Regions from separate parts of the Proteus appendicitidis genome, predicted to be linked through region 2. Evidence: predicted binding sites of a transcription regulator. Region 2 holds the regulator's gene; each other region holds the start of a gene.
The links. The regulator CRP, encoded in region 2, controls carbon source genes, mostly activating them, when cyclic AMP is high. The targets are predictions, from matches to a motif close to ATGTGANNNNNNTCACAT.

Region 1: udp (uridine phosphorylase) is a predicted target of CRP. The motif match lies at 2,079-2,096, and genes of this name have one in related genera.
Region 3: ompW (outer membrane protein OmpW) is a predicted target of CRP. The motif match lies at 6,891-6,908, and genes of this name have one in related genera.

Annotation. Positions count from the first base shown of each region.
Region 1 covers NZ_CP127389.1:434,108-445,199, forward strand. The annotation lists gene metE (5-methyltetrahydropteroyltriglutamate--homocysteine S-methyltransferase) at 1-129, shown strand, start outside; gene QQS39_RS02140 (hypothetical protein) at 308-1,135, shown strand; gene QQS39_RS02145 (YidB family protein) at 1,206-1,598, opposite strand; gene udp (uridine phosphorylase) at 2,170-2,928, shown strand; gene QQS39_RS02155 (tyrosine-protein phosphatase) at 3,081-3,863, shown strand; gene QQS39_RS02160 (DedA family protein) at 3,933-4,463, shown strand; gene rmuC (DNA recombination protein RmuC) at 4,566-5,906, shown strand; gene ubiE (bifunctional demethylmenaquinone methyltransferase/2-methoxy-6-polyprenyl-1,4-benzoquinol methylase UbiE) at 5,990-6,745, shown strand; gene QQS39_RS02175 (ubiquinone biosynthesis accessory factor UbiJ) at 6,747-7,388, shown strand; gene ubiB (ubiquinone biosynthesis regulatory protein kinase UbiB) at 7,388-9,025, shown strand; gene tatA (Sec-independent protein translocase subunit TatA) at 9,151-9,420, shown strand; gene tatB (Sec-independent protein translocase protein TatB) at 9,424-9,939, shown strand; gene tatC (Sec-independent protein translocase subunit TatC) at 9,943-10,728, shown strand; gene rfaH (transcription/translation regulatory transformer protein RfaH) at 10,791-11,092, opposite strand, start outside.
Region 2 covers NZ_CP127389.1:3,776,146-3,787,237, forward strand. The annotation lists gene QQS39_RS17235 (hydrolase) at 1-159, shown strand, start outside; gene QQS39_RS17240 (YheU family protein) at 156-377, shown strand; gene QQS39_RS17245 (phosphoribulokinase) at 443-1,312, shown strand; gene QQS39_RS17250 (OsmC family protein) at 1,402-1,809, opposite strand; gene crp (cAMP-activated global transcriptional regulator CRP) at 2,122-2,754, shown strand; gene argD (bifunctional acetylornithine/succinyldiaminopimelate transaminase) at 2,850-4,064, opposite strand; gene QQS39_RS17265 (aminodeoxychorismate synthase component II) at 4,182-4,757, opposite strand; gene ppiA (peptidylprolyl isomerase A) at 5,131-5,700, opposite strand; gene yihA (ribosome biogenesis GTP-binding protein YihA/YsxC) at 5,971-6,603, shown strand; gene spfP (small protein SpfP) at 6,755-6,802, opposite strand; gene def (peptide deformylase) at 7,089-7,607, shown strand; gene polA (DNA polymerase I) at 7,703-10,501, opposite strand.
Region 3 covers NZ_CP127389.1:1,801,797-1,812,888, forward strand. The annotation lists gene cls (cardiolipin synthase) at 1-909, opposite strand, end outside; gene QQS39_RS08480 (YciY family protein) at 1,215-1,397, shown strand; gene tonB (TonB system transport protein TonB) at 1,511-2,224, shown strand; gene yciA (acyl-CoA thioester hydrolase YciA) at 2,371-2,802, opposite strand; partial or broken gene QQS39_RS08495 (septation protein A) at 3,060-3,608, opposite strand; gene QQS39_RS08500 (SulP family inorganic anion transporter) at 3,918-5,723, shown strand; gene QQS39_RS08505 (YciC family protein) at 5,854-6,624, opposite strand; gene ompW (outer membrane protein OmpW) at 7,058-7,693, shown strand; gene QQS39_RS08515 (BON domain-containing protein) at 8,368-8,682, opposite strand; gene trpA (tryptophan synthase subunit alpha) at 8,956-9,762, opposite strand; gene trpB (tryptophan synthase subunit beta) at 9,762-10,952, opposite strand; gene trpCF (bifunctional indole-3-glycerol-phosphate synthase TrpC/phosphoribosylanthranilate isomerase TrpF) at 10,992-11,092, opposite strand, start outside.

The DNA of each region.
Region 1 (11,092 bases), 760 kb from region 2:
TCTCGAATTCCCGCAGAGCGTTTATGGGTGAATCCAGATTGTGGATTAAAAACACGAGGCTGGCCTGAAACACGTGCAGCATTAGCGAATATGGTTGAGGCTGCTAAATATTTACGCCAAAACGCGTAATAAAAGAATTAATTGTTTATTAGCCTGTTATTTTTGAACTGTCACTTTAGATAAGTTGCATAGTCAAAATAGCAGGCTAACTTTATATAAAATTAAAAAAAGGTATTCATTAAAACCCAGAGTAAATCTTATTATTGATATTCATTAGAGTTGCTATACTGCAAAACTCTCTAATTTTATGGATATAATTATTGTGCAAACTAGCATTAAACTTTCGGATAAAGTATTAGATGCTTTTCCAACTCGACCTTTGAAATTAGTTCCACTAAGAGGAGACGGTGGATTATTTCGCACCTTATTCTTAGTTATTTTCATGTTAGCAATGACGGTATTTAGTGCTTATCAAATTCCCAATATTCTTTATGATTATAAAATCAGTGAGAATGCAGTACCTGTTGATGCTACGGTAAATGGCTCTTGTCGTTCTCAACTTTTTGTTCTGACTAACTGTAGTGTTGATTTACGTTATAAAGGCAATGAAGTTTCGCGTAATTTTACTTTTTTAGATTTAGGCCCTAAAGATGTGTTAGTTGAACCCGTCGCTGATGCTAATGATCTCAGTAAAATGACCGTTGATGTGGCGATAGATAATATTTGGCTTCGCTTAATGAGTACGGTTATTTTTATCGCATTATTTGGTTTTAGTGTGGTCTTTTTTATCTATCGTCAAATATTGACGAGTAAAGTGAGAAAAGCATTATTATCAGTGGGAACTCAGCCTTTAAAGTTAATCGCTATTCCTGCAAAAATGGTAGTGAGTAATAAGCAATTTATTGCGACTTATCATCTTAATTTAGAGGGTAAAGATATCCGTATTGCTTATTCAGGAAATAAGAAAACACCACCTATTGTGATTGAGCAAAATGGAAATACCTACGTATTAGCCGTTTATTCACCACAACAAAATATCCCTTATGCTTTGGATGTACCTTTAGAACGTATTCAGGCAACGCCTGAAGAGAAACAACGTTTTCATGAAGCGTTGATTGAAGAAGGTTTGCTGTAATCAATTTTGATTATTAAGAATATGATGCGTTTTCTCTTATGGGATATAAGGGAAAACGCAGTCTGTTTATTTAGCCGCCAAAAATTTTCGCTTTTAAAATATCCATACCCGCACTGACTAAGTCTAAGTCTTTAGGTACAACGCCATCTGGGGTGACTTTATCAATTAATTTAGGTAAATATTGTGCCGCCATTTCAGAAGCTTCTGTTGCACTTAAATTAATTTTTGACGCAAGTTCATTAATCACCGGTGATGAAAAAACCGCTACGATTTGTTCAGCACTGATAGGTAAATTTGTCTTTGTACTTATCCAAGATTGAATAAGCTCACTTAAACCTGCTGTATCAAATTGCTTTACTAAGCCTTCAATGCCGCCTTGAGATCCAATCCAGTCAAGGACAGTTTTATATTGATTGATTTTTTCGCCACCTAGTAGGCTCGCAATTTGGTTAAATAAGCTCATGTTCACTCCAATGACGATCTGTTTGTCACATTCGATGTTTTTAAGGGCGGGTAGTTTACTCGTTATGTTCGTTGTACTTCAAGCTACTCGTCATACTTGAAGCCACAGCGTTGTTGGTTGCGTTTATTCGCACTAGTCACATACTTATGTATGCTTCTAGCGACTCCTGCACTTGTCGCCTAGCTACTCGTCATACTTCAAGCTGTAGCGTTGTTGACTTCGTTCATTCGCACTAGTCACATACTGATGTATGCTCCTAGCGGCTCATTCACTTGTCGCCTAGCTACACCTCGAATTATTTAGAGTATATGTTCAATAATGTATTTATCGCATCTATACTGATGAGAGAAATGTTTACTTTAGTTAATGATTGATGCTGGCGAATATTGATATAGTGCTTGCGGATCATGTCTTTTATATGCCGCTTTTTGTGATAGTAATCACAATTTTATGAAATTGTTACTTTGTTTGTTGCCTTGTAAGTGATGTTGGTCACTAAAAAGGTCTGAAAAACTGATACAGTAACTTTTAATTTAATGATCATTGGTTTTGTCCCATTGAGGAGTCCGATATGTCTGATGTATTTCACTTAGGTTTAACCAAAAATGACCTACAGGGTGCCACTTTAGCAATTGTTCCAGGTGATCCTAAGCGTGTTGAAAAAATTGCAAAATTAATGGATAACCCAGTTCATCTGGCTTCTTTACGTGAATACACGTCATGGCGTGGCGAAATTGATGGTAAAGCTGTCATTGTTTGTTCAACAGGTATCGGTGGTCCATCTACCTCTATCGCAGTTGAAGAATTAGCACAGTTAGGTATTCGTACTTTCTTGCGTATTGGTACAACTGGTGCAATTCAAGAACATATCAATGTAGGTGATATTCTTGTGACTACGGCTGCGGTTCGTTTAGATGGCGCAAGCTTACATTTCGCACCAATGGAATTCCCAGCTGTTTCTGATTTTGAATGTATGAACGCACTGTACAAAGCCGCTAAAGACAATGGCTCCACTGTACACGTCGGTGTTACTGCATCTTCAGATACATTCTATCCAGGACAAGAACGTTACGACACCTATACAGGTCGTGTTATTCGCCGTTTCAAAGGCTCTATGAAAGAGTGGCAAGAAATGGGCGTAATGAACTATGAAATGGAATCTGCAACATTATTGACAATGTGTGCAAGCCAAGGTTTACGTGCAGGTATGGTTGCGGGTGTTATCGTAAACCGTACTCAACAAGAAATTCCAGATGCGGAATTACTGAAGAAAACTGAGAACAATGCACTCGGTATCGTGATTGAAGCGGCTCGTAATTTAATGAAATAATCTTTCGAATCGCTGATAGAAGCCCTTAATACGCAAGTGTTAAGGGCTTTTTTTATGCAATAATTCACTCGCTTAATATACTATGTCAATAGAACTATATTTTTGATAATGTAATTGAGAATTATTTACAATAAAACAATGAGAAAATAAATATGACTGATATTTTGCAGACACACCCTTCAGTGTTGCCTTTAACCGGTGGAATTAACTTCCGTGATCTAGGAGGTAAAAAATTAAGCAACGGTGGTATTATCAAGCCAGGAATGTTATTTCGTGCTGGATCACTGGATAGGCTGACGGATACGGATCAATCCCTTCTTATTGATAAAAATCTTTTTCAAATCATTGATTATCGCGATAGTGGTGAAATTGTTGATAAACCAGACCGTGTCTGGGAAGGTGCGCAATATTACCATGCTCCTGCAAACCCGCTATCCAAAGAAGTCTCTGCAAACCTTGAAAAGCTGACTCCTGAAATACTTGAGCAATTTGACGCTAAAGCCTTTATGTTTCAGTTATATAAATTACTTCCTATTAATAATCCTGCATATAAACAACTGGCAACATTATTAAAGCAACCTGAGAAAGGGGGCGTTGTACAACATTGTGCTGTGGGTAAAGACAGAACAGGTGTTGGCTCTGCTTTAGTATTATTTGCGTTGGGTGCATCTTTAGATGTAGTAATGGAAGATTACCTACTTACCAATGAAACATTAGCGCCTTATCGCGCTTATCTTTTAGAAGAACATGCCAAAACAATGAGTGATAACATTGTTGATAAATTTGCCTATGTTTATTCAGTACAAGAAGAGTTTCTGCAAACTGCATTGGCGAGTATTAATCAGCATTACGGTAATGTGGATACTTGGCTAGAGAAAGATATCGGTTTAGATGCTTCTAGCCGAGATACCTTACAAAATTATTTTCTTGAATAATAAAGTGATTTATATTCGGTTAATCAATTTATTATTTCACTTAGGTTAACCGAATTTAAGGTCTCTATTTTGACAGTACAAGACATTATTCATACCATCACTCTCTTTGTGAAAGAGCACGAAATCTGGGCTATTCCGATCGTGTTTTTGCTTGCTTTTGGTGAGTCACTCGCATTTATCTCTTTGCTTATTCCTGCCACAGTGATTTTATTAGGATTAGGCGCCTTAATTGGTGAGAGTGGTCTGTTTTTCTGGCCGATTTGGCTTGCTGCTGCATTAGGTGCTTTCTTTGGTGATTGGGTATCCTACTGGGTAGGATTTCACTATAAAGAGGGCGTGAGAAACATGTGGCCCATTTCACGTTCACCACAAACATTAGTTAGAGGTCATCAATTCTTTAATCGTTGGGGAATTTGGGGGGTGTTTATTGGACGATTTTTTGGACCTTTTCGTGCAATTGTCCCATTAGTTGCGGGTATTTGTGCAATGCCACAACGTTATTTTCAAATTGCTAATTTAACATCAGCTATGATTTGGGCATTCGGTATTTTGGCACCCGGTGCTTTTGGTTTGCAATGGCTTGCGAAATGGGTGGGATAACTGCGTCCTTTATCGCAAATAAAGTCATGATGTAAATTGTTGCTAGACAATATTACTTATGCGTTTTAACGTAGCCCGCTGGAAAGTAAAAAGGTCACTTTAGTGGATATTCAGTTGTTATACGGGATCATTGGTTTATTAGGTGGAGTGCTTGTTGGCGGTGCGCTGGTTTGGTGGTCTATCCAACAACGTTTATCCGATAAAGAAGCCATGCTACGTGAAAATCATACACAGCTTGCTATCGCCCAAGAAAAAGCGGTGATTATCCCCTCTTTACAACAACATATAGAACAGCTAGAGCAAGAATTACGTGCTCAACGAGAAATTATTACTTCCCAAGAAGCAGAATTAAGAGAAGTGACAACTCGTTGGGAAGAAAGCCGCATATCCGCAGAAGAAAAACAGCGATTATTAATTAATAGTGAGCAACGGCTTGCAACACAGTTTGAGAACTTAGCTAACCGTATTTTTGAACAGAGTGGGCGTAAAGCCGAAGAGTTAAATCGTCAAGGATTAACCCATTTACTGTCACCATTTCGTGAACAGCTCGAAAGCTTTCGGCGACAAGTACAAGATGGTTTTGGGCAAGAAGCCAGAGAGCGACATACTTTGGTTCATGAAATTCGCCAGCTGCAACAATTGAATGTGAAAATGGCACAAGAAGCCGTTAATTTAACTAATGCCCTAAAAGGGGATAATAAAGTTCAAGGTAACTGGGGCGAAACGGTATTAGCACGTATATTAGAGACTTCTGGATTACGTGAAGGTCATGAGTTTGAAACCCAAGTAAGCATTCGACATGAAAATGGTAGTCGCTATCAACCGGATGTGATTGTGCATCTACCTCATGGTAGAGATGTTATTATCGACGCTAAAATGTCGCTGGTGGCATATGAGAAGTATTTTAGTAGTGATAGTGATAATGAACGTAAACAAGCGCTTTATGCGCATGTGAACTCAATTAAAGCGCATATTAAAGGATTGAGTGTAAAAGATTATCATAAACTACCGGGTATAACGTCTTTAGACTATGTTTTAATGTTTATACCTATTGAGCCTGCTTATCTTGTTGCAATTGGTCATTCTCCAGACTTGCTAGATGAAGCATTGAAAAACAATATTATGTTAGTTGGACCATCTACTTTACTTGTTGCTTTGCGTACAATAGCCGCATTGTGGCGTTATGAATATCAAAGCCAAAATGCGCAAGAAATTGCAGACAGAGCGGCTAAAATGTATGACAAATTAAGACTTTTCGTTGATGATATGCAAGGGTTAGGAAACAGTATTCAAAAAGCGCAATCCGGCTATCTATTAGCAATGAAAAAACTCTCTGAAGGTCGTGGAAATCTTATCAGTCAAGCGGAAGGCTTTAAATCCTTAGGGGTTGAGATAAAAAAAACGATTGATAATGATCTCATTGAAAAATCAGCATCTGATTGATTTGATAAAATAAAGAGATAAAGACTTCTGAAAACGACCAGTACTAAATTTACTAAATTTTGATTAATTAGCGGGCAAATAATATGACTCAACAAACTAAGGAAACAACAGATTTTGGTTTCCAAACCGTTGACAAAGATGATAAACAAACCATGGTTGCAAGGGTTTTTCACTCTGTCGCGTCTAAGTATGATTTAATGAATGACTTGATGTCGTTCGGTGTTCACCGTATTTGGAAACGTTATACCATTGAAGCAAGTGGCGTAAGACGTAACCAACGTGTTCTTGACCTTGCAGGCGGCACGGGTGATTTAACAGCTAAATTCTCTCGTCTTGTGGGCGAAAATGGGGAAGTTGTTTTAGCTGATATCAATGACTCAATGTTGAAAATGGGACGTGAAAAGCTACGCGATCACGGTATTGTGGGTAATGTTAACTATGTACAAGCAAATGCTGAAGAGTTACCTTTCCCTGATAACCATTTTGATTGCATTACAATCTCCTTTGGCTTACGTAATGTGACCGATAAAGCAAAAGCTTTACGTTCGATGTTCCGTGTATTAAAGCCAGGTGGGCGTCTGCTGGTACTGGAATTCTCTAAACCCGTTCTTGATCCTTTAAGCAAGATTTATGATGCTTACTCTTTCCATATTCTACCGAAAATTGGTCAAGTGATTGTGAATGACGCTGAAAGTTACCGTTATTTAACAGAGTCAATTCGCATGCATCCAGACCAAGAAACACTAAAAGGCATGATGGAAGAAGCGGGATTTGATCAAGTTACCTATACCAATATGACTGGAGGTATAGTTGCATTACACAAAGGATTTAAATTCTGAGATGGAAAAAGCCACTTTTTCTCATGATATTGCTTCTCAAGTACTGTATCCGCTGTTAACAGCATCTATGGAGACAGCACTTAATCACGTTTTATATCAGGAAAATGTGCTTAAACCTGCCCGCAATCGCCTTGCGGGCAAAGTGTTGGCGCTTTCTATCAATGAGTTTCCTCGTTCCATCTACTTAGTCTTTAGCGAACAACAAGTTGATGTATTAAGTCAGTGGGATGATGAAACTGATTGTTTGATAAAAACAAAACTATTAACTCTGATTAAGCTTCGTGACCGTCAAAAAATGTCAGAACTAATCAACCGTGGCGATATCACTATTGATGGCGATATGCAGGTTGTGCAAAATTGGTCTGCATTATTAGATATGGCGCAGTGGGACCCCGCGCAATATTTAGCACCTTATATTGGTGACATTGCGGCGCAAAGTCTGACTGTTGTTGCAGGAAAGGGCGTTCAGTTATTTTCTTCACTCTTAAGTCACCAAAAAGGTTATTTACGTGACGCATTAATTGAAGAGTGGAAAACCGCACCTAGTGCATTAGAAACAGTCCATTTTTATGATGAAATAGAAGAACTTGCACAGCAAACCGCCGAGCTGGAAAAACGGTTAGGCACATTGGAGAAAAAATAATGCTCCTGAGTGAGTTAAAGCGCCTCTATCATATTATTCAGGTATTTTTATCTTATGGGCTTGATGAGTTAATTCCTAAACACCGAATTACCTTACCTGTAAGATTAGGATGCCGAACACTATTTTGGATCAAAAATAAACATCCAGAAAAACCATTAGGTGAACGCTTACGACTCGCATTGCAAACATTAGGCCCTGTTTGGATTAAATTAGGTCAAATGTTATCAACTCGACGTGATCTTTTCCCTCCTCAAATCGCTGATCAGCTTGCTTTATTGCAAGACAAAGTTGCTCCTTTTGATGGTAAGAAAGCACGACAATATATTGAAAATTCATTTGGTTGCCCTATCGACCAATGGTTTGATGATTTTGATGAAACGCCACTCGCTTCCGCTTCTATTGCGCAGGTTCACACTGCAAAATTAAAAGAAAACGGCAAAGAAGTGGTACTAAAGGTTATTCGTCCCGATATTCAACCGGTGATAAAAGCAGATATCCGTTTGATGTATCGCTTGGCAAATTTATTACCGTTTTTACCTGATGGTCGTCGTTTACGACCAAAAGAAGTGATCCGCGAATACGAAAAGACATTACTTGATGAGCTAAATTTACTGCGTGAAGCCGCGAATGCTATTCAGCTACGTCGTAATTTTGAAAATAGCTCTATGTTGTATATTCCTGAAGTGTATTCAGATTATTGCCATGAAAACGTGATGGTAATGGAGCGTATTTATGGTATTCCCGTTTCTGATATTGAAGCGTTGAATGCACAAAAAACGAATATGAAGCTTCTTGCAGAGCGTGGCGTAAAAGTCTTTTTCACTCAGGTGTTTAGAGACAGTTTTTTCCATGCTGATATGCATCCTGGTAATGTGTTCATTAGCTATGATCACCCTGAGAACCCATATTATATTGGTATTGATTGCGGTATCGTTGGCTCATTAAATAAAGAAGATAAACGCTATTTAGCTGAAAACTTCTTAGCTTTCTTTAACCGCGATTATCGGAAAGTTGCAGAATTACATGTTGATTCAGGCTGGGTGCCAGCAGATACCAATGTGGAAGATTTTGAATTTGCGATCCGTACTGTGTGTGAACCGATTTTTGAAAAACCACTTTCTGAGATCTCATTTGGACATGTGTTACTTAATCTTTTCAATACAGCACGTCGTTTCAATATGGAAGTACAACCACAGTTAGTTTTACTTCAAAAAACATTGCTTTATGTTGAAGGGCTTGGGCGTCAATTATATCCACAATTGGATTTATGGAAAACGGCAAAACCTTTCTTAGAAGATTGGCTACATAGTCAAATTGGTATCACGGCATTAGTGAATGGCATAAAGAGCAAAGCGCCTTACTGGATTGAAAAAATGCCAGAGATACCAGAGCTGGTTTATGATAGTCTGAAGCAACATAAAAATATGAAGTTAACGCTAGACAAATTGACGGAACAAATAAGTTCGCAAAGAGTCAAACAGAGACAGTCTCTATTTTTATTGGGTATAGGTACAACACTGTTTTTATGCGGTAGCCTGTTTTTTGTTTCTGGTTTTAAAACATTATTCAGTGTTTTTATCAGTTTAGGTCTTCTTGCATGGATTTTGGGTTGGTTTAGATCTGGTAATGCACAATAAAAACGCATCAAAGTTTGTCTTTGAGCAAATTAAAAGATGAATTCGAGATTCCCGAAAATTGAATTCGTTGTATATAATGGGCACTGTTATTAAGTATAACCCCGAAAATAGTTGAGGAACATAAAATGGGCGGTATTAGCATTTGGCAATTACTCATCATCGCTGTCATCGTTGTCTTATTATTTGGTACAAATAAACTGCGCACATTAGGCTCAGATTTAGGCGCATCAGTAAAAGGCTTTAAAAAAGCGATTGGTGACGAAACTGCAGATAAAGACACCAGCAACGCTGAAAAAACAAATAATGACGCAGATTTTGATACTAAAAATTTAGCGCAGAAGACTTCAACAGAAGAGAAGTCTACAACTGAGAGCAAAAACAAAGAGCAGGTGTAAACCGTGTTTGACATTGGTTTTAGTCAGCTGCTATTGGTCATGGTGATTGGTCTTGTTTTTCTGGGGCCAGAACGTTTGCCCGTAGCAGTAAAAACAATTGCTGGCTGGGTAAGGGCGCTACGCTCTTTGGCTGCGAATGTGCAAAATGAACTGGCTCAAGAACTAAAACTTCAAGAACTCCAAGAGAGCTTGAAAAAAGTTGAAGAGAAAGCGAATTTACAAACGTTGTCGCCAGAGCTGAAAGCGTCTATGGATGAGTTAAAAGAGGCTGCACAGTCTTTAAAACAAACTTATCAAGCTCCTGCAACGCCAGACTCCACGAAAGAGCAGTCTGTAAAAACCGACTCTACGGAACCTTCACCTTCTGATTTAGCTGAACTTGCTGAAGCTGATGAAGTTAATGATGATGCTAATCGCCATAAACCTGTGGCAGAAAGTGTTACAAAGACAGAAGTTCCTGTTACTCAGCCAGTAACAATAGAGAAAAAAACAACTGATCAGGTCAATGGTGAGCATTAAAACATGGCAGTAAATGATACCCAACCGCTGATCAGCCATTTAATAGAACTTCGTAAGCGTTTGATGTATAGCTTAATCTCAGTTCTAGTGGTTTTTTTAGCGCTGGTTTATTTTTCTAATGATATCTATCAATTAGTCTCGGCTCCATTACTCGATAAGTTGCCAAAAGGGTCAAATATGAGTGCGACAGATGTTGCCTCTACTTTTTTGACTCCGATTAAATTGACAATAATGGTATCCATTTTTGCTTCTGTACCTATTATTCTTTATCAGGTATGGGCTTTTATCGCACCAGCATTGTATAAACACGAACGCCGCTTAATGCTGCCATTACTTGTTTCAAGTACGGTATTATTCTACCTCGGTATGGCGTTTGCTTATTTTGTTGTGTTCCCTCTCGCGTTTGGCTTCTTTGTTAATACAACCCCTGAAGGGGTTAACTTTATTCCAGATATCAGTAAATATCTAAGTTTCGTAATGACGTTATTTATGGCGTTTGGTGCAGCTTTTGAAGTACCGATTGCGATTATTTTACTGTGTTGGAGTGGTGTAACGACACCGGAAGCATTAAAGAAAAAACGTCCTTATATTCTTGTCGGTGCCTTTGTCGTTGGTATGATTTTGACACCACCAGATGTTTTCTCTCAAACCTTACTCGCAATACCTATGTACTTACTGTTTGAAATTGGTGTTATGGTATCGCGCTTTTATGTAGGCAAGGGAAGAAGAACAGATGAAGAAGGAGCTGAGGAAGCAGAGGCTGAAGCTGAAGCAGAACAGCAAAAATAATTTTAGAACCGATTTTCTAAAATCATATGATATTAGCCCAGCGATTGCTGGGTTAACTTTTTCTAGAGCGATTCTTTTTTAAACTCTTTATTTCCCACGGATTTTTTTACTTCACTATTTAATATATTTAAAAGCAAAATCGAACGGGCTTCACCATCAGGCTCTTGATATATGGCTTTGATCCCTTGAAAAATCCCTTCTGTTATTAATACGCTATCGCCACTGTGAGGTACATTTTCTTCACTATAAGTGAGAGAAGAAAGCTGAGGTATTTGCAGTGTATCAATCACATCTTGAGGAACAGTGACAGGATATTGCCCAAAGCGAACAAACGAGTTTACTCCACGCGTTGAGTTAATCGTCG
Region 2 (11,092 bases):
ATTCCTGATATCACAACCTTACCAAATAACATTGAATATCAACTCACCGAGTTTGGTGGACATGTCGGTTTTGTCAGTGGAAAACTGTCTAAACCCGTGATGTGGCTTGAAAGTCGAATACCTGACTGGTTATCCGCTTATTTGGAGAAAACCAAATGATAATTCCTTGGAAGGATCTTTCCACAGAGGCACTTGATAATCTTATTGAAAGTTTTGTTTTACGAGAAGGCACTGATTATGGTATCCAAGAGAAAACGCTTGAACAAAAAGTCGCCGACGTAAAAAAACAGCTTAAATCCGGTGAAGCCGTATTGGTTTGGTCAGAACTTCATGAGAGCGTCAATATTATGCCGGCATCGCAGTTTCGCTCTGGTTAGTTATTCAAAGCAAGCGATGTATCGCCATCAATAAGGGTCAACCTTATTTAGCAAAAGGATAACCTATGTCAATCAAGCATCCGATCATCGCAGTAACTGGCTCTAGTGGTGCAGGGACGACCACAACAAGCCAAGCTTTTCGTAAGATATTCCAACAACTCAATGCAAATGCAGCATTGATTGATGGAGATAGCTTCCATCGCTATACCCGTCCTGAAATGGATATGGCGATAAGAAAAGCCAGAGAACAAGGTAGACATATCAGTTATTTTGGCCCTGAAGCAAATGATTTTAGCTTACTGAGTAAGACCTTAAGTCAGTATAGTGATACAGGGCAAGGTCAATCTCGCAAATATCTACACTCTTATGATGAAGCCACTCCCTATAACCAATTACCGGGTACATTTACCCCTTGGGAGCCGTTGCCAAATAATACCGATGTTCTTTTTTATGAAGGGTTACACGGGGGTGTAGTTACCAACGAACATGATGTTGCACAACATGTTGATTTATTAGTGGGCGTTGTACCTATCGTAAACCTTGAGTGGATACAAAAACTCATTCGAGACACCACAGAACGAGGGCATTCACAAGAGGCGGTAAGAGATTCGGTTGTACGCTCAATGGATGATTATATTAGCTATATTATTCCTCAATTCTCACGCACTCACATTAACTTCCAACGCGTTCCGACGGTTGATACTTCAAACCCCTTTTCTGCCAAAGCGATCCCCACTCTCGATGAGAGCTTTATTGTTATTCGTTTTCGAGGCTTAACCGATATTGATTTTCCCTATTTACTTGCGATGTTGCATGGCTCCTTTATGTCAACAATAAATACTATTGTTGTACCGGGCGGGAAATTAGGATTAGCGATGGAATTAATTATGGCGCCATTAGTCAAAAAATTATTAAATGGCGAAAAGATAAGTTAACCAAAATAAAATTTATCTCTATAAAAATAATATCCCATTAATTAAGGGATATTATTTTTCAGATTAAACTTTATTTTAAAATATCAAAATTAGTCAGCATCTTTTATTTCAAATGAATGCGTAATATTGGCTGCTTTTCCTAGCATTAAAGAAACAGAACAATATTTTTCTGCCGATAATTGAACGGCGCGTTCTACGATTTTATCCGTTAACTCTTTACCAGAAACAATAAAATGTAAATTGATATCCGTAAATAAACGAGGGGCTTCTTCGCGTCGTTCTGATGTTAATTTTACTTCACAATCAGTTACTTGGTGACGACCTTTACGTAAAATACTCACGACATCAATCGCGCTACATCCACCCGCAGCAATTAATACCATTTCCATTGGGCTTGGGGCTTTATCACCCGAATTCCCATCCATCATAATTTGATGGCCAGATGAAGATTCGCCAACAAAAGATAAATCTTCAACCCACTTAACTCTCGCTTCCATTTATTTTCCCCTAAAGATGACAGAAACTAAAAGAGTACATACTCATAATTCAACTGGCAATTAGCAAATAGGTTTATTATGCTGACTGCGTAAAACGAGACTTAATGCACTAATTGTGTTAAAAACAATATCTGCTTGATGATAGTGGTTAAGATCAATGCATTATTTTCTCATTTATTATAATCTACTCCATATTAACTTACCGTGTTCTCAGGAAGTTAATAGGTAAAGATAGGATTTTTAAGCACGCTGTCTCAAAAGGGAACCTATCCGTTTTGAAAGGCTGCATTTAACGTACAGAGGATAACGCGAATGGTTCTCGGCAAGCCGCAAACAGACCCGACTCTTGAATGGTTTTTGTCACACTGCCATATTCACAAATATCCATCCAAGAGCACGCTGATCCACCAAGGTGAGAAAGCGGAAACACTTTATTATATTGTTAAAGGTTCCGTGGCTGTTCTTATTAAAGATGAAGAAGGAAAAGAAATGATCCTCTCCTACCTAAATCAGGGGGATTTCATCGGTGAACTTGGATTATTTGAAGAAGATCAAGAACGTAGTGCATGGGTTAGAGCAAAAACAGCCTGTGAAGTAGCAGAAATTTCCTATAAAAAATTCCGCCAATTAATTCAGGTTAACCCTGATATTCTGATGCGCCTTTCTGCTCAAATGGCGAACAGATTACAAACCACATCAGAAAAAGTAGGTAACCTTGCTTTCCTTGATGTAACAGGTCGTATTGCACAAACCTTATTAAACTTAGCAAAACAACCCGATGCAATGACGCATCCTGATGGCATGCAAATTAAAATTACACGTCAGGAAATTGGTCAAATCGTTGGTTGTTCACGCGAAACTGTAGGCCGTATTCTGAAAATGCTGGAAGATCAAAACTTGATCTCCGCACACGGTAAAACTATCGTCGTTTACGGGACTCGCTAAGTTTCCCCGCTCGAATAAACAATAGCCCATAAAAGGGCTATTGATAGACTTTTATATGTAAACCCCATCCTCGTTGATGGGGTTTTTAGTCGATACTACCCTGCTACAAATTCCGCAATAGCCGCTTTTAATGCCACCATTCCTTCTTGTAGCTCTTCTTGGGTAATAATTAACGATGGTGTAAAACGCATCACATCGGCTCCTGCGTTTAACATCATTAAGCCATGTTTGGCAGCAAGACCGAGTAACTCTTTAGCTTTACCTTCATATTGTGGTGCCAATTGCGCACCAATCAATAAACCTTGCCCACGAATTTGCGAAAAGACATTATAAACTTGATTGATTGCCGCCAGTTCATCCACAATCCATTGATAGCGCTTTTCTACACCCTCCAATACCTCCGGTGTATTAATTAAATCAAATGCGACATTACCCACGGCACAAGCTAATGGATTGCCACCATAAGTTGTACCATGAGTTCCGACACCCATTGCAGAAGCTATCTCATGTGTTGTTAACATTGCACTAAGTGGAAAACCACTTCCTAGTGCTTTTGCGGTTGTAATAATGTCGGGTGTCACATCATAGTTCATATAGGCGAAAAGCTTGCCTGTACGCCCCATACCCGTTTGTACTTCATCAAGAACAAGCAGCGCTTGATGCTTATCGCACAATTCACGTAGCCCTCTCATAAACTCAGGTGTTGCCGCCGTTACGCCACCTTCACCTTGAACTGGCTCTAAAACAACAGCACAAGTGTGATCGTCCATTACCGCTTTAACCGCATCTAAATCATTAAAGGGGACGTGTACGATATCTGCAGGCTTAGGGCCAAAACCATCTGCATATTTAGGTTGCCCACCAACAGAGACTGTAAACAGTGTTCTGCCATGGAATGCATGGTGAAAAGCAATAATTTTAGTTTTATAAGGGCTATGGCGAGTAATGGCATAATGGCGCGCTAATTTAAATGCTGCCTCATTCGCTTCTGCGCCTGAATTGGCAAAAAAGACACGTTCTGCAAATGTGTTATCTATTAATTTTTGAGCTAAGCGCAATGCGGGTTCATTAGTAAAAATATTACTTACATGCCAAAGTTGTTCGCTTTGTTCTTTCAAGGCTTGATTAAGAGCAGGATGGGCATGTCCCAGTGCTAAAACAGCAATACCACCAGCAAAATCAATATACGATTTTCCCTGCTGATCCCAAACACGGCTACCCATCCCTTTGACAGGAATAAATTCTGCGGGTGAATAAATTGGCAACATTACTTGATCGTAAGTTGCCCGGTTGATGCTTTGCTTTTTCATTACCCCACCTGATCGTTATTCATATTTAATATGAAAATATAATCACTAAATATGAATAAAAAATCAAATGTGGTTTTGTATAAAAAGGCATTATTTCGCTATTTAAATGCTATCCATTTAATATTTAAGGAAATTATTTAATAGCTCATGCCCTTGTTCACTTAAAATACTTTCTGGGTGAAATTGAACCCCTTCAATTGGCAGAGTACGATGGCGAATTCCCATAATTTCATCAACATTTCCATCATGTTGGCTCCATGCCGTCACTTCAAAAGGTACAGGTAATGTCGTCGCATCAATCACTAAAGAGTGGTAACGCGTTACATTTAAAGGACGATTAAGCCCCTTAAAAACACCTTGTTGATTATGATGTATTAATGAATTTTTACCATGCATCACTTCTCGCGCTCTGATAACTGATGCACCAAAAGCTTGTCCTATCGCTTGATGTCCAAGACAAACGCCAAGAATAGGAATTTCACCGGCAAACCGCTGTATAGCCTCAAGTGAGATCCCTGCTTCATCAGGAGTGCAAGGTCCTGGCGAGATAACAAGATGTGCTGGCATCATCTTTTCTATCTCTTTAAGTCCGATCTCATCGTTACGCTTAACAACAACCTCAGCACCCAATTCACAGAAATACTGATAGAGGTTGTAGGTAAACGAGTCGTAATTATCAATAAGTAACAGCATATTAGCCTATCCGACTGATTTTCTTATCATTATCTATTTTATTACTATTTTAAAGCGAGTGTAGATTTGCCAAAATAGCTCGTTGTTTAACCGACTTGGGTACAACAAAGCCGATTATCATAGCACAGGTATAAAATATGAATAGTAAGCAAGAAAATCTGCTGATTTATTGCGCAATAACAATAATGGCGGTAATTGATGATGAATAGAGTAATTAATAGCGTGGCGAATACTTATTGCAGGAGATCACACGAAAAAAGGAAGGATAAAAAATATTTTTTCGTGCTAAAAACCCCGGAATGAAAATATTCATTCCGGTTTATATGTGTTTCATCTTATTAGAATAAGTAAATACCCTATCCTAATAATGCGTTTATTGTTTTACAACTTCCGCAGATAAAATAGTGACCGTTTTTACTGGCACATTTTGGTAAGGTCCAATATTACGAGTTGGAGCTTGTGAAATTTTATCAACGACATCCATTCCTTTCACAACTTTACCAAATACGGCATAGCCAAAATCACGTTGACCGTGATCTAAAAATGCATTGTCAGCCACATTAATAAAGAATTGGCTGGTTGCGCTGTCTTTATCTGACGTGCGCGCCATGGCAATAGAACCTTTTACATTGCGTAATCCATTGTCTGCTTCATTTTTAATTGGCGCTCTGGTTTGTTTTTGCTGTAAATCAGCAGTAAAACCACCGCCTTGAACCATAAAGCCAGGAATAACACGATGAAAAGTGGTGCCGTTATAGTACCCATCTTCGACATACTGAATAAAATTTTTCGTTGTAATTGGGGCTTTTTTATTATCCAGTGATATTTCAATATTGCCTTCAGAGGTGACTAATTTAACGAAGGTTTCTCCCGTTGCCATTGCAAAAGTCGCTGTTGTTAAAGTGCAAGCGGTAACGAAGGTGACAAGAAAACGTTTTAACATGCAGGGATCCTTTACTTTAATAGTCTACAACTTACTTAATATGCAGCGATTCTAATTCGCTGAGGTAAATAGTGCCAATCATTTACCTTTATTTACGCTCAATATGTCTAATTAGGTTATAACAGGGTAAATTTTAATTTTTAAGCACTGTTATAAGTCATTAAATTGCGCCAAAATAGAGTAAATAAATATTTTAGATATTCATTTTCATGCGAAATTGAAATGAGTATGCATGAAAAGCCGCATTATTTCAGAGAGGTTTATACCATAATGACCCAATTTAATTACCAAAAAGCACATTTCATCATCAGTGCGCCTGATATCCGTCATTTACCACCAGATACAGGAATTGAAATTGCCTTTGCGGGTCGCTCTAATGCCGGTAAATCCAGTGCTTTAAATGCGTTAACCCAACAAAATGGATTAGCCAGAACCAGTAAAACCCCAGGTCGTACGCAATTAATCAACCTTTTTCAAATTGAAGAAGGCTTACGCTTAGTCGATTTACCAGGCTACGGCTATGCCCAAGTTCCTGAAGAAATGAAGCGTAAATGGCAACGCTCTTTAGGTGAATACCTACAAAAAAGAGAGTGCTTAAAAGGTGTGGTTATTTTAATGGATATTCGTCATCCATTAAAAGATCTTGATATGCAAATGATTGACTGGGCTGTAGGCTCAGAGCTTCCTACTCTCGTTTTACTGACTAAAGCCGATAAACTTGCATCAGGCGCACGTAAAAAGCAGCTAATGAGCGTACGTGAAGAATTGGCAAATAAAGTGGGTGATATCCGCGTAGAATATTTTTCATCATTGAAAAAAATTGGCATTGATAAGCTACGTAACACACTTAATGAATGGTTTTCAGGTTCAGAAGAACAACCTACAAATAATGACAACGCTTAATTATCTTCTTTTTTCTCAACGATAGCGTGCTGATCTTCTATTGATAAAGGGGAAATCTCTTTTCCCTTTCACTTCTCACACAAACCACTTCAGTGAATTTTAGATAAAAAAATGCCCCAGTTGAAATAAAGTCAACTGGGGCAGCTAATATTCAGCTAAATCCGATTACGTGAAGTAAAAGGTCTGAAAGATAGAACATCTTACCTCTGTACCCTACGAGAGATAATGTACTCTATTTTATTGGTTAATAAAAGCCCTTTTGTAATTTTTTTTCACATGCAAACACGATTCAGCTATGTGTTTATGTATTCAAACCATAAATAAATGTAGTTTAATTACATAATTATGAGACTTTAATCACTTACGTGAATATGATTAAAAATAGAACAAATCACACAAAAGGTGCGGTTTATCCTTAATGATTTTGTGATACGCTTATCGCGAGACCGTAGTAAATATGTAATTAGCGATAAAATGAGGTATCCATGGCTGTATTAACGCTCCTGCGTTTTCCAGATGAGCGTCTGCGCAGAGTCGCAGCACCAGTGGAAAAAGTAGATGACGAAATACGCACATTAATCGATGACATGATTGAAACCATGTATGCAGAACGGGGTATTGGCTTAGCGGCACCTCAGGTTAATGTATCTAAACGCATTGTTGTAATTGATGTTTCTGAAAACCGAGATCAACCAATTGCACTTATCAATCCTGAAATTATCAGCACTGAAGATGAAGTGATGGATATGATGGATGGGTGTCTATCTATTCCAGATTCTTTTGCCCCAACAGAGCGTTACCGCTTCTTAAAGGTTAAGGCATTGGATAGAAATGGTGATGAAATTGAATTTGAAGCCGCTGATTTGTTTGCAGGCTGCATTCAGCATGAGTTAGACCATCTTGATGGTAAACTCTTTATTGACCATTTATCTCCGTTAAAACGCCAACGGATTGAGAAAAAACAGAAGAAATTGAGCAAACTGATCGACTCACAAGTTGCTTAATTATTCACTTATCTTTTTTTCATATTTTGATAAGTTTTGACATAAAAAAGCTCGGTAATTAACCGAGCTTTTTTTTTAAGGATCGTATTTAAAAACTAGTGTGCTTCATCCCAGTTATTACCAACACCCACTTCAACTTTCAACGGAATAGCTAATTCCATGCTACTTTCCATCAATTTATGGATCATGAGATTTGCGTTCTCTAGGTAAGATCCTCGCACTTCAAACACTAATTCATCGTGTACTTGCATAATCATATGCACATCAGCAGGACATTCATTGCAAATCCAATTATCCACAGCAATCATGGCTTTTTTGATAATATCTGCAGCTGTACCCTGCATTGGAGCATTAATCGCCTCACGCTCTGAAGCTTTACGACGAATTGCATTCTTTGAATTAATTTCTGGTAAATAGAGGCGACGACCATCTAACGTTTCAACATAGCCTTGTTCAGAAGCTTGTTTACGTGTGCGCTCCATATAGTCCAAGACACCCGGATAACGTTCAAAATAGAGATCCATATAACGCTGAGCTTCTCTTCTCTCAACACCAATCTGTTGTGATAAGCCAAATGCACTCATGCCATAAATAAGACCAAAGTTGATCGCTTTCGCACTACGACGTTGCTCAGAGGTAACTTCTTCTAAAGGTATACCAAACACTTCAGATGCAGTTGCACGGTGAATATCTTTACCTTGAGCAAAGGCATCTAACAAGCCTTTATCTTGCGATAAATGCGCCATGATCCGTAATTCAATTTGTGAATAGTCGGCAGCAACAATTTTAAAACCTTCACGCGCAATAAATGCTTGGCGAATTCGACGCCCTTCTTCATTTCTCACTGGGATATTTTGAAGATTCGGATCACGAGAAGATAAACGCCCCGTTGCCGTCACCGCTTGATGATATGAAGTATGTACACGCTTCGTCTTACTATTTACCATTAATGGTAATTTATCTGTATAGGTAGATTTTAGTTTCGCAAGACCACGATGCTCTAAAATTAAACGAGGCAATTCATGGCTATGCGCTAATTCTTCCAATACTTCTTCATTGGTAGATGGCGCACCTTTCGGGGTTTTCTTGATAACTGGCAACTGCAACTTATCAAATAAAATTTCTTGTAACTGCTTAGGTGAAGAGAGATTAAATTCTTGCCCTGCTAACGCAAACGTCTCTTTTTCAATTTCAGCTAAACGCTGTGTAATTTCTTGAGATTGAACAGCTAACACTTGAGCATCAATTAATACCCCTTTACGTTCCATTCTAGAAAGCACAGGGACTAATGGCATTTCGATATCGCGATAAACATGCTTAAGAGGCGCTATGGCTTCTATTTGAGGGTATAGCGCTTGATGGAGTAATAAAGTGATATCGGCATCTTCAGCCGCATATAACGTCGCTTGTTCAACCTCAATTTGGTTAAACGTTAACTGACCTTTACCTTTACCGGCAATTTCTTCAAATGTTGTGGTTTTATGGTTTAAATGCTTTTCAGCCAAAGTATCCATATCATGTCGATTACTCACGCTATTTAATACGTAAGATTCCAACATCGTATCAAAATGGATGCCGTTTAATTCGATACCTTCATTTTCCATAATGCCACGATCAAACTTCAAATTTTGCCCAATTTTTAGAATGTTTTTATCTTCTAAAATAGGTTTTAATGCCGCTAGCACATCATTAATAGGAAGTTGGTCTGGCGCATCTAAATACTCATGACGCAATGGAATATAAGCAGCTTTACCCGGTTCAATAGCAAATGATAATCCTACTAAACGAGCATCAATATTATTTAAGCTGTCCGTTTCTGTATCAAAGGCAAATGCAGGCGCTTTTTTGAGAAGATCAACCCATCGCGCTAAACTTTCATGCGTTAAGATAGCTTCATAATTCTCTTGTGTAATCACAGGGAAATTAGCTGATACAGGCGCATCTTTGGAGTTAACGGCTTCTGAGGTATAAGGGACAGCAACTTTTTGTGTACTACGCTGTGCTAACCAGCCACCATTTTGAAGATCACTTATCCAGCGTTTAAATTCATAACGCGTGAACATCTCTAATAATTGATCTAAATTTGGCTCCTTAACCACTAAATCATCAAACGTTTTATCGAGTTCAACATCGGTTTTAATCGTTGCCAGCTTATAAGAAAGTTTTGCCACTTTCTCATGCTCTGCCATTTTAGCACCCAGTGTTTTAGCACCACGGAAACTCAACGTTGCGATATTATCAAGCTGTTGATAGATATCCTCTAAACTACCAAGCCCTTGTAAAAGACCCAGTGCGGTTTTTTCACCCACGCCCGGAACACCAGGGATGTTATCTGATGAGTCTCCCATTAATGCGAGGAAATCAATAATCAGCTCGGGAGGAACACCGTATTTTTCTTTAACTTCATCAGGACCTAAAATAACGTTGGTCATGGTATTAATCAGTGTGATCTTTGGCGTCACTAATTGCGCCATATCTTTATCACCAGTACTGATTAGAACATCACGTCCATCAGCCGCTGCTTTTAGTGCCAATGTTCCAATAACGTCATCCGCTTCCACACCTGAAATAGATAACAATGGTAAACCCATTGCTTGCACCATTTCATGTAAAGGCGCTATTTGTTCACGCAGATCATCCGGCATTGGAGGACGATTAGATTTATATTCCTCATACAACTCATCACGGAATGTTTTACCTTTAGCGTCAAACACAACCGCAACATGGCTTGGCTTATACTGTATTATTAGGCTGCGCAGCATGTTCAACACACCATACATTGCACCAGTTGGCTCACCTTGGCTATTGGTTAGCGGTGGAAAGGCATGATAGGCACGGTAAAGGTATGAAGAGCCATCTACAAGGATAAAGGGGTTTTCTGCTATCTGGACCATAATCTGTTCATCATTGTTCTGAGGTTCGTTGATATGACTAGAATGCCACATCACAGCCCAATAGACGAATTTTACCTGTTCTTAAATGCAGAAATTCGGCTTAAATACTCAATTATTTATTATTAACCGAACTTAACAGAAAGAATAAATATGAGTGATAACTTAATATTAATTAAAGTACTTTTTTATCAGAAGCCATATCCCTTAATCTGATTTCAATTAAAAACAACGACTAACAAGTAAACTTACTGTGTAATTTAGAAAGTATTTAAGATAGAGCTAATTACTCATTATAAATATTAACGTTCATATTAGTGTCATCTTTTTTTATTAAGGATTTATTTTTTAGACAACATCAAAACAACCTGTGGATAACTCTGTGAGTAGTTTTGTAACCCTCTCAATATTAATAAGTTAGCCTCCTTTTAATTTTATTAACATAATTAAAAAATCAATCACTTAGCGAAATCATTAAGATATTATAAATTAATCTCAATATTTCTTATTAATGTGGATAGTTATATTATGACAAAAATATGAAAGTCAAAAAAATAGCACTCCTATTTCTTGAGTGCTATTTTCATATAAGGA
Region 3 (11,092 bases), 2.0 Mb from region 2:
TTCTTGTTCACAAGGCATAATATTATCATCAGGTGGAGGGGGTAAATGACGTTCACCTGTTTCCATTTCCCAGTCAAAGGCATAAATCATACCTAATGTAGTTGATACAGGACCTTCCATTCTTACCATAATATCAATCCATTGACCAACACCGGAATCTTGCTTGAAATAACGAGGATCGACCATATTCATGCTTCCTGTGTAGGAAATATAATTGTCGATCAATACGATTTTTCGATGTTGGCGTAAATCCATGCGGCGTAAGAAGAAACGGAATAAGTTAACATGCAGTGATTCAACAAATTCAATACCTGCAGCTCTCATTACCTTTGGGCCATTAGTACGGAAGAAATTCCAACTACCCGCAGAGTCAACCATGACTCGACATTTTACACCGCGTTTAGCGGCTCTGATTAAGGCGTCGGTTACTTCATCGACTAAACCACCTGATTGCCAAATATAGAAGACCATTTCAATATTATCACGCGCATTATTAATATCGCGTGTAATTGAATTTAGTGAATCTTCACAGGTGGTTAAAAGTTCAATTTTGTTACCTTTAACACCTTTAATACCTTGGCGTTTAGCGGTTAACTGGAAAAGAGGAGTAGCAATATCACTCGTACTTGTAGCAAAGATATGTTTACATTTCCTCAATTCTTCGAGCCACGCAACAACAGAAGGCCACATCTGTTTAGCATGTTCAACGCGTCGTTTCCCTAGGTGTAATTCACCAAAAGCAAAATACGCAATAACCCCAACTAATGGCAGAATATAGATGATCAATAACCATGTCATTGTTGATGTAACGGGTCGTCGATGCATTAGGACACGAAATGTGACCCCCGCAATTAATAGCCAATAGAAGAAAAAGGTTAGCCAACTTAATACAGTATAAAATGTTGTCATAGTAGAGCTATTTTCCGTTGAAAATGAATTGCATGGATAAGCTAAAGGCAATTTACTAAAAATAGTCGATTATTTTTGTTATTTGCCGAATGTTGCTATTAAATCAGGATTATTATCTCTGTCAAATCTCTTTCTTAAGAGATAAGCATTAAATAAGTAATAAGATACAACTCTTTATTCATTTTTTCTCTGTGAGAAATGCTGAAATAATGGATGAAATTCAAGCAAATCATAAATCACCCCTTGGATCACAAAATGAACGTCTTATAATAGTCCACTTATTCGAAAAAATAGGTGCTGATAGCATGAGACACAGTAGGACTGAAGTAGCTCGTTGGCGGATGATGAGACAAGCTATACGTAAACGACGTCGATGGTTAGAAGGGCAATCTCGTCGTAATTTCCGAATTTATAAACTGCGTAAACTTGATACTTCTAGAAAACATAGAGCACTTTTATTTGTACAACACATAGAATGGAACTCATAATTTCACTTTTTAACAGTTAATATCAATCATTTTACTAAACGTTATTGAATATGATTGCTATTTGCATTTAAACTAGGGGCATTATTTTTTCTTTAGGTGAAATAAGATCAGTTATGCGTTGGAAGCTTTGGGTATTCATATCGCTTTGTCTACATGCCTCACTTGTTGCGGCTGCGATGTTATATGTTGTAGAAGATAAGCCAGTTACACCGGAGCCTATCTCTATACAGATGTTGGCATTTGCAGCAGACGAGCCTGCAGGTGAACCAGAACCAGTGGTTGAAGAAGTTACTCCTCCAGAACCGGAACCGGTTGTTGAGCCAGAACCCGAGCCAGAACCTATTCCTGATGTAAAACCTATTATCGAAAAACCAATAGAGAAAAAACCAGAACCAAAACCTAAGCCTAAGCCAAAACCAGTGGACAAACCGAAACCGCCTGTTGAGCGACCACAACCTTTAGTTGTTAATAAAGGTAATGATCTCAAAAATCTTAACCCGACAGCTAAGCCAAGTGATAAAGGCGATGAAAAACCAGTTGCAGTGGCAAGCAGTGGTGAAGGCAGAGTACCAAATGTATTACGCCAAGGTTTACCTGAATATCCTCCGCGAGCAAAAGCTGTGGGTATTGAAGGGTCTATAAAAGTTCGTTTTGATGTTGATGCTGATGGACGCGTAGATAATGTAGAAATACTTTCTGCTGATCCTAAGAATGTATTTGAGAGAGATGTTAAAAGAGCGATGCGCCAATGGCGTTATGAAAAAATTCCTTATAAAGGAAAAGTGATCCTCATTGAGTTCAAAATGACAGGGATATCAGCAAGCTAATTTTTATAAAGTTAGCGGTTAAACAAAGCGATATCACTATCTGATAGCAGATAAATAAAAGGCACTTTAATAAGTGCCTTTTTTAGTACTCAACTTTTAATCCTGTCACGCGATTAGCGTCGTAATCAAATTATCGTAATGACGTTTTATTCCATGGTACTTGTTAGCGTGAAGTGAGCTTTACCTTCAGGTAAGCGACGAGCTGAATTGTTCTCGCCAACGGCAACGTAGGTAAACACCGCCTCTGTTGCACGATAGCGTTGGCCAACAGGTTCTGTGGCGACTTTTTTAACCCATACTTCAATATTGACAGTAATTGAAGAGTTACCTGTTTTTAAGCAACGCGCATAGCAACAAACGACATCGCCAACAGCAACAGGTTTAAGAAAGGTAATGCCTGTTACACTTACAGTAACGACACGACCTAACGCAATTTCTTTTGCTAAAATTGCACCACCGATGTCCATTTGAGACATTAACCAGCCACCGAAAATATCACCATTGGCGTTAGTATCAGCAGGCATGGCAAGGGTACGTAAAACTAGCTCACCATTAGGCAAAGATTGTTGTTCAGTCATGGGAATTAAGGTATCTGTAAATAATGTTGAAACCAAGGAGATAGTTACTCGTCATACTTCAAGTTGCCGCTATTAGAGTAGCTACAGGCTATGCTCTAATAGCTACAACTTAAATTATTTAGAACACATATCTTCCAATAAAATAAAAATGATTATTCAGATTTTGAATGAGCATCGTGTGATGTCGGTTTAGATGCTTGCTTTGTCATATTATCTGATAATTCGTGTTCACTATTTTCTGTCGCTTCGTCATCGGTTTGTTCTTCTGGTAAACGGTTATTCCAGATATAAACCACACTGGCGATAGTAAAGATAAAGGTTAAAATAGTTAAGCCAAAGACTTTAAAATTAACCCAAGTCTCTTCTGCCAAAGAAAATGCCACATAAATATTACCAAGAGCGCAAGCAAAAAAGAAAATCACCCATGCAATATTGAGTTTTTTCCAATTTGCAGGCGGCATAGCTAGCTCTTTGCCTAACATTCTTTCCATTAACGTTTTTGGCGTAAATAACTGCATACCAATTAAAACGAGGGCAAAAATGGCATATATAGCCGTCACTTTCCATTTAATAAAATCAGCAGAATGGAAGAATATGGTTAAGGAGCCAAAAATAGTGACCACGATAGCGGTAATGAGTGGCGCTTTCTCAACTTTATGGAAAATAAGCCATGTTAAACCAACTGAGATCCACGTCGCGATAATTAATGCACCTGAAGCATAGAAAATATCTTGCCATTTATAGAAGATAAAAAACACTAATAGTGGAGCAAAATCAAGTAATTGCTTAAGCCAGCCATTTTTCATAACAGATAGGAACCTATGGTAATTAAATTCATAAACTTGGCTATTCTAATGCAAAGCGACAGAAAATGGGTAAACAATTGCATATCTTTAACGACAGAGTGTTAATTTATACAAAAAATGCGAGTTTTATCTGAAATAACTCAATGAAAAATCAATGTAATTGCATTTATGTAAAATTAAAACTCAAGCTTGAGTTATGAAAGAGGATTTAAATATTACACTAGTATATGATTCATTAACTCATCATTATCACCCGCCACTTTTTGATGAATGCATAAATAAAAAAGTATTTCTGATAAGAGGACATCAATGAACGGAAAAAGAATAATAAAATGGATGCCAGGATTAGGCTTATTATTTAACTATAAGCGTGAATATTTTGGCTATGACTTAAAAGCAGGGCTTTCAGTGGCTGCTGTCGCACTACCAGTTGCCATTGCGTATACCGAATTATTAGGCATTAATGCTATTGTTGGATTATATGCTTGTATTTTACCCATGATTATTTATGCATTATTTGGTACTTCTCGACAATTAATTACAGGGCCTGATGCAGCAACGTGTGCCGTTATTGCGGCGGTAGTTATTCCATTATCTGCTGGTGATGAAAATACACGATGGCAACTTGCAATTATCATGACGGCAATGACGGGTTTTTGGTGTATTTTAGCCAGTCATTTTCGGTTAGGGGCTTTTACTGATTTTCTGTCTCGTCCTATTCTTCAAGGTTTATTAAATGGTGTGGCGATCACCATTATGGTTGGGCAACTTAGTAAAGTATTTGGTTTTGATACTTCCCCAGACCACTTAATTGAAAAACTCATTGAAGTTCCATTTCGATTAATGGATGCACATTTACCTACGCTATTGATGTCAGCGATAACACTCGCCTTATTATTGGGTATTCGCTATTTTCGGAGCCGATGGCCAGCGCCATTAATTGCCATGGTTGTGATGACTTATCTGAGTTGGCAATTTGATTTAGCAAGCTATGGTATTGCTATTGTGAATAAAGAGGCAGGAAATGTTGACCTATTTTTACCAGTCGTCTCGATGAGTGGATTTCACCCCAGTGTATTACGCGAATTATTAGTTCCATCCATAAACTTAGCGGTAATTAGCTTTGTGAGCTTTATGATGACCGCACGTAGTTTTGCCAGTAAAAATGGTTATGACGTCGATGCAGACCAAGAATTAAAAGCATTAGGTATTGCCAATATTGCGTCGGCTCTTTCTCAAGGATTTGCTGTCAGTGCGGCAAGTAGCCGTACTGCAGTCAATGATTCAGTTGGTGGCAAAACGCAGTTAGTATCTATTATTGCCGCACTGGTGATCTTACTAGTGCTATTATTTATGACCGATTTTCTCGCCTATATTCCATTATCTTCACTCGGCATTGTGTTGATCGTCTCTTCATGGTCATTGCTGAGTATTCGTCATATTTGGTCTTATCGTAAACGTAATAAACAAGCATTCACATTGGCATCTTTTACCTTATTAGCGGTGTTATTAGCAGGGTTAATCAATGGTATTGGCTTTGCGGTTTTATTAGGTTTATTACAATTTTTACGTATTGTCTTTCGACCTAGCGATCAATTATTGGGTGTTGATGAACAAGGAATGGTTCATTCAATGAATAAGGATAATGGCATAGAGCCTATTGATGGTTTAATGATGTACCGTTTTAATTCACCCCTGACATATTTTAATGTGGGTTATTTTAAAAAACGAGTACTACAACTGGTTGATAGCGCACCTCAAAGACCCGCATGGTTAGCGGTAGATGCTGCTGTAAGCTTTACTTATGACGATGTTAGCGTATTTGCTGCTATTGATGAATTAATACGAGAGTTACGAATAAAAGGCGTTAAATTGGTTTTGGCAGGGCGTAGAACCGAGTTAAATCGCTGGATTGAACGCAATAGAATTTCACTTAATGAAGATGACCTGATTATTGCCCCCGATCTTTATTTTGTGATCCGACTGTATCAAAGCCGACAGCAGATCAAAGAAAAACAGAAAGAGGCAAGGAAAGAGGCGCTAAAACAAGACGCTGAAAATAATGATGAGAATACATTAGATGTGCCAACAATGAGCCATACATCTACTCTCTAAGTGTATTGGTTAAACTTTATTGGTACATAATAATTGGTGCATAATCATCGGTGCATAATAAATAAAAAATCCCGTGATAAGTGATTAGCTTATACACGGGATTTTTAATAGATGGTGATAATAGAATAAATTAGCGCTGTTGCGTTGTGTATTTGTTTTCAACCAACATAAACAAACGGAACAGATAAATAATCATCCAAGCCGAAGCCATATTTTTTAGGAAGTAGAATAAGAAGTTATGGATAACATCAGGTAGTTGAATTGTAAGATTACTCACAAAACCAATGCCGAATTGCAATAAGATCCAAATACCTAAAGCAGGGATCAGCGCAGCCGACTCACTAAACCCAACTTTCCAGCCCAAACGTATTGCACTTCCCATATTTTGTTGACGTACTAAAACAACGGGGGCTAATGCAAAACCAATTAATAAAATGATGCCAGGAATAATCATCACCATAAAACCCGCGCTAATCAAAATAGAGCACAGTACAATCAATAGGAACATTTTAGGTAAGCGAGGTAGGGCTGCATTAAATGTTTGACCTAAGGTGACGTTATGACCTGTGGAAATTGCCATGGCGAACATCAATAAGGTTAGAACCAAGATGCTTTGCTGTAATGTTTCAAATGCATACAGTGATAACACTTTTTTGGCAATACCCACGACACTGTTTGACATTGCTTCTAACTCAGCAGGAGAAGCAGAAGAAAGCTGTGTATTTTTAAAATTAGCCACAAATTCAATCATCAATTGGTACTCTTGAGGATTAGGACCAATGAAGACATGAATGAACGCTAAAATAATGGCAAGAATAGCGGAAAGAGTAACAATGCTACGTCGTTCATTCTTATAAAAATTAAGACTGTCTCGGTAGATTGTGCGTGCCGTGGTAGGCATGAAACTGCTCCTATAAAAATAGACTGTGTCAATGCGCGCTATTGTACCTTTTACAACAACAAAAAGGGATATTTTCTCTTACTTCTCTTATTTGGATTGTTTCTTGATGTTGATAATCAGAACACCCTCATCACCGAAAATAAAATAAACATTATATTAACACAATAATAACTTTATTTTTAAATATGTCTTTTAAGGATATTTTTTATTCAAAAAATAACAGTAATAATAAATTTAATTATAAGAAAAAATGGTATTAATGTGTAATTTGATGTGGATCAATTATAAATAATAGTATTGATAAATAATAAAAAGAGAAATAACACTTTCTGCAAAAATAATTCCAAAGTTGTGATCGGCATTAGATCATAATTATCAATAAATGGTTATATTTTTAGCGGAGATTTTACTTATTACAGGAATGGGTTAAATAATGAAAAAACTTTCTGCGCTTATTTTAGCGGCTGCAACTCTTGCGCCTTCTATTTCTTTTGCTCACCAAGCAGGTGATTTCTTATTCCGTGCAGGTACTGCAACAGTTCGTCCTAATGCGGGTTCTGATGATGTATTAGGTATTGGGCATTTTGAAGCTAATAATAATACCCAATTAGGTTTAACTTTCGGGTATATGATCACTGATAATATCGGTGTTGAGTTATTAGCAGCTACTCCTTTTGAGCACAAAGTATCATTAACAAACTTTGGTGAAATTGCGACTGTTAAACATTTACCACCAACATTAATGGCACAATATTACTTCGGTAATGGCGAAGATAAACTACGTCCTTATTTAGGTGCAGGTCTTAATTTTACCACTTTCTTTGATGAGAAATTCAATTCAGCGGGTAAAAATGCCGGCTTATCTGACTTAGATCTCAAGGATTCATGGGGCTTTGCAGCACAAGCAGGTTTAGATTATAACCTCGATAAAAACTGGATGCTGAATGCGTCTGTTTGGTGGATGAACATCGAAACGGATGTTAAATTTAAAGCGGGTGAAGATAGACAATCAATTAGCACACGTTTAGACCCATTTGTATTTATGTTTGGTGTGGGTTACCGTTTCTAATTATTCTTTCTTTAAAAGAATATCTCATAATGAAAAAGCGAAGATTACCTTCGCTTTTTTTTATCTTTTTGATTTACTAAAAATATTTCATTTCTAGATTATATACAGCTTCTTTTTTTATTATTAATACCTGAATTATGAGTTATTAAAAGCAGCGTTAAATAGGTAAATATACATCTAAAATAAGACATTTATCATTTTAACATTCATTAAAATGTATTTAATATGCATCTTTCGTTTATTGATATTATCAAAATAAAAAAGTGTAGTTTTATTTATTAAGAGTTGCTGGCATTTTAATGAGTAAAAGAGTGTATTTTATTGATGTATTTAAAATGCATCTTTATATTTGGATTTAGTAAAACGGCTTTATCTATCAATAGATAGAAGAAAATAGAAAAAGAATAAAATGATATCAACATAGGAGATATTCAGGGTAATTAGGTGGTTAAATTACAACCTTGAAATGATTAATAATATTTATATTTTATTCTTTTTATGAGCTATTTTTAGCGAGGAATAAAGATAGGCACTTTTTAGCTTATTTGTCTTTTTTTGCAAAAATTGATCTGCTTTATGAAAGATTAAACAGTTAAGACAAAAGTCAGGACAAAAAAAGACCACCGAAGTGGTCTAAAAAGTAAGGCTAAAGGAAGACTAGAATAAAGAGAGGATCAGCGAATAACCATTGAGTTGATAACACCTTTTACGCCAGTCACTTTACGTGTTGTTTCAATGGCACGATTAGCATCCGCTTGAGAAGAGACAAAACCACTTAGTTGAACTTTGCCTTTAAATGTTTCCACGCTAATTTGTGTTGAGTTAAGATTTTTTTCACCGACTAATGCAGTTTTTACTTTAGTGGTGATCACTGAGTCATCAAAATAACCCCCAGTGCCCTCTGATGTTGCAGTAGGTGAACATGCAGATAAGGTAAATGCCATCAGCAATGCTGCCATAACGGCAGAGATTTTTGCCCATAGTTTCATTATCAAACTCCTTGTAATCACATTGTTGGTTGAGTATTTATGAAAAGAAAATATAAAGTACCTTATAAAGTATGACCAAAAAATAAAAATTCGCCCAATTTTAGATAAAAAGATTATTTGATTAAGAATATCGAAGAGTAAATAAGAGCGCGGTTTATCGCGGTTTCAGCAGTCAATGAGTGGGATTGAATAGATAATAAATTAAGAATAATCCGCTTAGAAAAATCGCAATTATTTCTCTAAAGCGGATCTTAGTCGGTGTATTTAAAGCAATTAGGCGAGGGTGGCTGCCTTCATCTCTTTCACAAATGTCGTCAGTGCTTTTAACATCACATCGGGTTGATGAAGATTTTTCTCAATAATTTGAACCACGGCAGAGCCTGAAATAGCCCCAGCCGCGCCATTTGCAATCGCTTCTTTCACTTGTTTAGGTTCTGAAATACCAAACCCTTGTAATGCAGGGGGAGCCTTATAGGTTTTTAGCTTATCAGTAAGATGTGTTAGTGATTGTTCTGCGCGTTTATCTGTACCAGTTACCCCTGCTCTTGATAGTAAATAGGTATAACCTTTACCTGATGCAGCCAACTCTTGTAAAAGTTCATCATCAGCATTAGGTGGGCAAATAAAAATAGGGCTGATATTGGCGCGTTGTGCTGCTTCACGAAACTCTTTTGATTCACGTAAAGGTACATCACCAATTAAAACAGAGTCCACGCCAGCTTGTTCGCATTTACTGTAAAAATTATCAATGCCATTACTAAAAACAAGGTTGGCATACACTAATAAGCCAATAGGAATATTAGGATGTTTTTTACGTACACTTGTTAAAAGTGCAAAGCAATCCGTGGGGGTGACACCTACATTCAGCGCCCGTAAATTAGCGCCTTGAATAGTAGGACCATCAGCAAGAGGATCGGAAAATGGAATACCAATCTCTAATGCATCTGCACCACCTTCAATTAACGCATCAATAATTTGTAATGACAGCTCAGGAGAAGGATCACCTAATGTGACAAAAGGAACGAATGCGCCTTGCTGTTTTTGTGCTAATGCTTCAAAGCATACTTGATAACGGCTCATTAGATTTCTCCTCTTGCTGCTAAAATATCGTTTACAGTAAAAATATCTTTATCACCACGACCTGATAAGTTCACAATTAATAGCTGCTCTTTGTCAGGATTTTGTGCAATTAATTTCAGTGCATAAGCCAATGCATGAGAAGATTCTAAGGCTGGAATAATCCCTTCACGGCGAGAAAGTGCTTTAAATGCTTCGATGGCTTCATCATCGGTAACAGAAACATAATCAGCACGACCAATGCTATTTAAATGTGCGTGTTGAGGTCCGACAGATGGGAAATCAAGACCTGCTGAAATTGAATATGACTCTTCAATTTGCCCTTCATCCGTCTGCATGATTGGGGATTTCATACCAAAATAGATCCCTAATTTCCCATGTTTTAGTGGTGCGCCATGTTCACCCGTTTCAATACCTTTACCCGCAGGTTCAACACCAATTAGTTGCACCGAAGTTTCGGGGATAAAGGAAGCAAATAAACCGATAGCGTTAGAACCACCGCCAATACAAGCGATAGCAGCATCAGGTAGACGACCTTCACGCTCTAGAATTTGTGCTTTAGCTTCATCACCAATCATACGTTGAAACTCACGGACAATGGTTGGATAAGGATGAGGGCCTGCCGCAGTTCCTAATAAGTAATGCGCCCGATCGTAACAACCAGACCAGTCACGTAATGCCTCATTACAGGCATCTTTTAAGGTAGATGAACCACTGTGAACAGGGATCACTTCGGCACCCATTAAGCGCATACGAAATACGTTAGGCGATTGACGTTCGACGTCTTTAGCCCCCATATAGATACGACATTTCATATTAAGTAGTGCGCAGGCTAAAGCTGTTGCAACACCGTGTTGACCCGCACCTGTTTCTGCAATAATTTCAGTTTTACCCATACGTTTTGCTAACAAGGCTTGACCCAATACTTGGTTAGTTTTATGCGCACCGCCATGCAGTAAATCTTCACGTTTTAGATATAAACGAGTTCGTGTGCCTTCCGTTAAATTACGACAGAGCGTAAGAGCCGTAGGTCTGCCAGCGTAATTTTTTAGTAAATCTTGGAATTCTTGCTGAAAAGAGGGATCGTTTTGCGCATCAATAAAAGCTTGTTCGAGTTGATCCAATGCAGGAATTAAGATTTCAGGTACATATTGGCCACCAAATTCGCCAAAGTAGGGGTTAAGTTTTCTCATTGTGATGTCATCCTGTTTAAAATTTTATTTTTGTGAAATTTAGCTTAGCTGTAATTGTGCAAATACTTGGTTCAGACGTTGTGCATCTTTTATGCCAGGAGCCGATTCAACTCCTGAGTTAAAATCAAGCCCTATACAAC